2 regions of the Metasolibacillus sp. FSL H7-0170 genome follow, and region 1 is predicted to be linked to the other one. Evidence: predicted binding sites of a transcription regulator. Region 1 holds the regulator's gene; the other holds the start of a gene.
The links. Region 1 encodes LexA, which represses DNA repair genes until DNA is damaged. Its sites were predicted from a motif close to CGAACATATGTTCG; they were not measured.

Region 1 (3,174 bases):
ATTTAGTTACGAAATTGCTAATGAAATAGTAGCGGAAGCGCAAAGCAAAAAAACAACGGTAAAACAGATTGTTGTTGAAAAAGGTTTATTAAGTGTGGACGAAGCTGAAAAATTACTCGATCCAATCCATTTAACCTCTTTAAGCAGAAGTCTTCCATCTCTATAGGTGGCAAAATAAATGCAAGCATTAGACCGATTTCAGCGGGTTTTCAAACACTTGCTGATAAAGAGGAACTCAGTCTAAGAACATCGCATCTTGCGATAATGACTGAGTGACCAACATCCGGATGTCACAGATTTTGAAGGGAGGCTTGCATGATGCAAATCAGTTAACCGTTGTCACAGGACGTGACGGTTTCAGGTTAACTTCCACCAAATAGCTTGAAAGAATCTGGACACAATTACGTCAAGGCGTAATTGATTAAACGTGAAATAATAACTTGATAATCGAGTACTATTATATAGTTATACGATAGCAGAAAAATACCATTATAAAAGATTATGAAAGGTCCTGCGTATGAATAATATTTTATTAATTATTATTTTACAACTTATTTATGTGCCTTTATTAACGCTTCGTACAATCTTTTTAGTAAAAAATATTACGGTTTTAGCATCAATTATAGGTATGGTTGAAGTACTGATTTATGTGTTTGGTTTGTCCCTCGTATTCAGTGGAACTCAGAGCGTATTAGCGATGGTTGTTTATGCAGTTGGCTTTGGGCTAGGTATTTTTTTAGGTACGATGATTGAGCGGAAATTAGCAGTAGGCTATGTTTTTGCTGCGATTAATACGCAAAATAAAAACAATGAACTAGTGGAGTTTTTAAGGAATGAAGGTTTTGCAGTTACAATTTACAAGGGCGAAGGACGCGATAGTGAGCGCTATAAATATGAAATTTTAACGAAGCGTAATCGTGAGCACGAACTGTTTCAAATTGTCGAGCGATTTGAGCCAAATGCCTTTATTATGTCATATGAGCCGAAGTCGTTTAAAGGCGGTTTTTTAGTTACACGTATGAAACAAAAGAAAAATAGATGAAGTGTCAAATAACAGGTATTTATAGGCAGGCAATTTTCTGAGATTTCTTATATAAAAAGCATAATTTTGTTGCAAACAACGCTGGAAATCATCAAAATACGGCTTTTTACGAAAATTATACGTCATTTATAAACATTCACAATTTTTCAAAGCGGATGTAAAATAGCACTAATACCCCGCTAGCATGCTTTTACATATGAATGAACCTCATAGGACATCACGAAAATTTCCAATAATATTCCTCGTTTTTCTCCACAATTAATGATGTGAAAATCATGCTAGCTTTTAAAAAATGAATAGTATATTCAAAGTAAAAAACTGAGCTGTCCCAAAAATCCGGTGCTCAGTTTTTGTATTATTGTATTTTACGATATAGACCGACAACCTGCCCTAAAATCGTTACTTGATTTACTAAAATAGGGTCCATTGAAGAGTTTTCAGGCTGTAAACGAAAATGTGTTTTTTCTTTATAAAAACGCTTTACTGTTGCCTCATCATCTTCTGTCATCGCAACGACAATTTCACCATTGTTTGCAGTTGATTTTTGCTTAACAATTACATAGTCTCCATCTAAAATTCCAGCTTCAATCATTGATTCTCCCATAATTTCTAACATAAATAGCTGATCCTCAGAAGTGCCATATGAGTTTGGAAGAGGAAAGTATTCCTCGATATTCTCGATGGCTGAAATAGGAAGTCCTGCCGTTACTTTGCCAATCAAAGGAACATGGATAACACCTTGTTGTTCTATCTCACTATCATTATTGTTGTCTAAAATTTCAATAGCGCGTGGCTTTGTTGGGTCTCGACGAATAAGTCCCTTGCTTTCTAAACGAGCTAAATGGCCATGTACAGTAGAACTAGATGCTAAACCAACCGCTTCACCGATTTCACGAACTGACGGTGGATAACCTTTTGTTTTAACTTCTTCTTTAATAAAAGCTAAAATTGCTTCTTGGCGTTTTGATACTTTTGTCAACTCATTCACCTCTTTTATCTTGTTTTAGTAAACTACTCTCACCATTCATAGATGATGGGAGGGACGCTATATTGGACCTTGTTCAGCATATGTAAAGTTGCTCGCTAAACAAAGATAAGCCTCCGACGATAATCACAGATTTTTAAAACGAGTTTGAAGGCGCTTCAAAAAACTGAATGTAATTACGCCGAGGCGTAATTGATAGAACAAATTTTCTTATTTTCAGTATAACAAAAGAGAAAAATAAATGCAAACATTAGTTCGAAAATAATTGTTGACAAAAACGTTTGTTCGTTTTAATATGAGAACATACATTCCGAACGAACATTCTATTTCAGGAGGCGTTACTATGAATTGGTTGAAAAAAAATAGTTATATTGCAGTTTTTGTAGCATTTACGGTATTTGTCATTTCAGTGTTAGTTATTACTGATGAGGATATTGAACAATATGAAGAAATAATCATTGAACATGGGGATACGCTTTGGTCTTTAGCCGAACAGTACCGAGGTAAAATGTCAACGGAGCAATGGATTGGCTTTGTGAAAAAATCAAATTACCTTTCTGACGAAAAAATAGTGATTGGACAACAGTTGCTAGTGCCAATTGAAAAACGCTCTATTATTGCCAAGCAAATGACAGAGGATAGCCATTCGCGTGAAGTGGCGAATAACAATTAATGGTTACACAAACTGCGGTCATATATGTGAGGGTAAGCACCGAGAAATCAACCCAATATACATCTCTTGCAAGGCAAAAAGAAGAGCTAAAAGCATATGCAAGCAGCTTGCATTTTCATATAGTTGAAATATTTGAGGACCAACAGAGCGGCTTCGATGTGGAAAGAGATGGCTTGTTAGATATGTTAGATTATATGAAGGAAAATAATATGACAACTTTGTTCGTCCAAGATGAAACACGATTAGGACGAGGCAATGCACGCGTAGCAGTGTTACATCTTTTACAAAAGCAGGGTATCTCGGTCATATCTTTAAATGATGCTGGTCCACTAGCATTAAATGAGATGGATACAATGCTTTTAGAAATTTTAGCAATAGTAGAGGAGTATCAGCGCAAGCTGCACAATGCTAAAATACGACGCGGAATGCGACGCGCAGTAAATAACGGATATCGTCCAGAATACAATTTGAAAA
Region 2 (3,174 bases), 490 kb from region 1:
CAATGCGCTCTAGCGTTTTAATTTCAGAGTGCAAATATTCTACCTTTAAGCCTGCTTCCTTTAAATAAGAAGTTAAATCCTCCGACATTTTTTTCGTCAATGTCGTTACAAGCACTCGCTCTTTGCGCTCCATGCGTTGATGGATTTCATCTATTAAATCATCAATTTGCCCTTCAATTGGACGCACATCAATTAGCGGGTCTAATAAGCCTGTTGGACGGATAATTTGCTCAACCATTTCCGGTGTATGCTCTAGCTCATACGGACCTGGCGTCGCTGATACATAAATCGCCTGACTAATCTTTGAATCGAACTCTTCAAACTTTAGTGGACGATTATCCAAAGCTGATGGCAAACGGAAGCCATGCTCCACTAACACTGACTTTCTCGCTTGGTCACCATTGTACATTCCACGCACCTGCGGCAATGTTACATGGCTTTCATCAACAATGAGTAGAAAATCGTCGGGGAAATAGTCGAGCAATGTGTATGGTGTAGCCCCCGATTCGCGCAATGTTAAATGACGTGAGTAATTCTCAATACCTGAACAAAAGCCCATTTCTTTCATCATTTCTAAATCATAATTTGTACGTTGCTCTAGGCGCTGTGCCTCTAACAATTTATCCTCCGCACGAAACTTTGTTAACTGCTCGTCCAGCTCCACCTCAATGTTTTTAATGGCCTTAAGCATCTTCTCCTCACGTGTAACGAAGTGAGATGCCGGAAAAATAGCTACATGCTCACGCTCCGCTAAAATTTCACCCGTCAATGCATCGACCTCGCGAATACGGTCAATCTCATCTCCGAAAAACTCGACGCGAACACAATGCTCATCACGAGATGCTGGGAAAATTTCAACTACATCACCGCGCACCCGAAATGTTCCACGAATAAAGTTAATATCATTGCGCTCATATTGCACATCGACAAGACGACGTAACAGTTCATTACGCTCTATTTCCATCCCTGTGCGAATAGAAACAACCATTTCTCGGTATTCCTCTGGCGAACCTAAGCCATAAATACAAGAGACTGAAGCAATAATAATTACATCATTACGCTCAAATAATGCGGATGTTGCTGAATGTCGTAGTTTATCTATTTCATCATTGATGCTCGAATCTTTCTCGATATACGTATCCGTTTGTGGTACATATGCCTCGGGTTGGTAGTAGTCATAATAGCTGACAAAGTATTCCACTGCGTTATTTGGGAAAAACTCTTTAAATTCGCTATAAAGCTGACCTGCCAATGTTTTATTATGTGCCATAACAAGTGTAGGCTTATTTATTTGCTGGATAACATTCGAAACGGTAAATGTTTTCCCTGTACCTGTTGCACCTAGTAACGTTTGATGCCGCTTTCCTTCTCGAATGCCTTTAACAAGCTCCTGAATGGCACTTGGTTGATCACCATTAGGTTTATAAGCCGATTGTAAATCAAAAATTTCCGTCATGCTTTTTCGTCCCTTCTTGCCAATCTAGTTAGTTGTATTTTAGCATATTCATTTTCAAATATCGACAATTAAGCGAACATATATTCCTTCGTTTTTTAAAAATCTACTTTTCAAGCAAGTTTAATTCATCGCAGCGTCCCAAAAGCATTGTATTTCCTGCTTTTGGGACGCCTCAATTAAATTTAGCTTTTTAATGCAAATAAAAACAGCATGTTAGATTTTCACTTTTCTAACATGCTGCCCTATTTTTTTGCCATCCTTTAAGTGATTCACATAAAGGCAATGCTTTCTTCATTTGGTTGCTCCTCCAGCTCGCGTAATTCGCTTGTATAATTATAAAAATCTTGTTCATTCCTTTCATCTAATGCCACATCGATTAACTCTTTCAATTTTTCAATTCTTTGCAGCCTTTGGAGCCTACTTAAGAATAAGTCCAGATAAATATCACTCAACAATTGCTCGCATTGATTTTTAGTACCTTGCTGACCCACTGCGCGTAAAAACTCAGTGTATGAATAGAATTTATCCATGTTAATCACCTCGATGCTCTTTTTTCTATTATATAGAACAGAAAATCAATTTGCAATATTTTCTGATAATTTTATCTTTTCTAAATATTTTTATTGCTTTATCATCATTATTGTTGATTTCATTAACATAGATGTATTATACTGGATATTATAGAGGATAGGTGGATTGTTCTATTTTATTGGAGGAGATTCTAATTTGAATACAAGCATTAAACATCTAAATTCTTACTGTGTTACAAATGCAACTTATTTACTTTTACCAATAAAAAAAGACAAGCGGTTGCATACACTCGTCTTTGATAAAGCCGGTTGTCTCTACGTTTCACAAAGTCCCATGAAAATCATTCGCGCCTCATGCAGACAAATGGGAAGCAGCTACCAATCAGCGATAGAGCTTTCCAAACAATACTTCGGCGCAAACAAGCATAAACTCCCCATTGTCGTCGCAATCAATTACGGAGACCCTTGTGTTATGTTTCCTTTAATGTCTCCAAAATCCCCTTTGAACGGCTGGGTATCATTCAACTCCTTAATCAATATCCGAGACCAAGAAGGTCAAATTAACGTCACATTCAAAAATTTTTTAGATTCCGATTTAGATATTCAATATACATCTTTTTGTAAACAGTATGTCAGTGCAGCGATGTTACATAAGCACTTAACATCAAAATGGACGCATTTATATTAATTTAATGTATGAGCACCCCTCTATCCTCTACACTTGAAAAAAGGCTTTTCAGAAAAGTGTAACCTCCTCTGAATAGCCCCATAGCTTTCTATTTTATAATGCGCGAACGTAAATAAGCATTAATAAACGCATCAATATCTCCGTCCATTACCGCGCCAACATTTCCTGTTTCCTCGTTCGTACGATGATCCTTCACCATCGAATATGGGTGGAATACATAAGAACGAATTTGCGAGCCCCAGCCAATTTCCTTTTGCTCACCACGAATTTCATCAAGCTGCGCCTGTTGCTTTTCAATTTCTAATTGGTAAAGCTTAGCCTTCAACATTTGCATTGCTTTTTCACGGTTTTTAATTTGTGAGCGCTCCGCCTGACACTGCACTACGACACCTGTTGGTATATGCGTAATACGAACAGCAGAGTCCGTCGTATTAATATGCTGTCCACCAGCACCTGTCGAGCGATACGTATCAACTTTTAAATCCTCGGAACGCACTTCT

Region 2: a site for LexA is predicted at 1,530-1,543, ahead of uvrB (excinuclease ABC subunit UvrB). Genes of this name have one in related genera too.

What each region holds. Positions count from the first base shown of each region.
Region 1 covers NZ_CP151964.1:1,222,032-1,225,205, reverse strand. Annotated here, with positions in the region: gene MHH70_RS05885 (aspartate ammonia-lyase) at 1-166, shown strand, start outside; gene MHH70_RS05880 (DUF2179 domain-containing protein) at 518-1,042, shown strand; gene lexA (transcriptional repressor LexA) at 1,398-2,021, opposite strand; gene MHH70_RS05870 (LysM peptidoglycan-binding domain-containing protein) at 2,371-2,700, shown strand; gene MHH70_RS05865 (recombinase family protein) at 2,700-3,174, shown strand, end outside.
Region 2 covers NZ_CP151964.1:1,712,148-1,715,321, forward strand. Annotated here, with positions in the region: gene uvrB (excinuclease ABC subunit UvrB) at 1-1,456, opposite strand, end outside; gene MHH70_RS08075 (IDEAL domain-containing protein) at 1,726-1,986, opposite strand; gene MHH70_RS08080 (competence protein ComK) at 2,183-2,674, shown strand; one part of gene prfB (peptide chain release factor 2) at 2,763-3,174, opposite strand, start outside.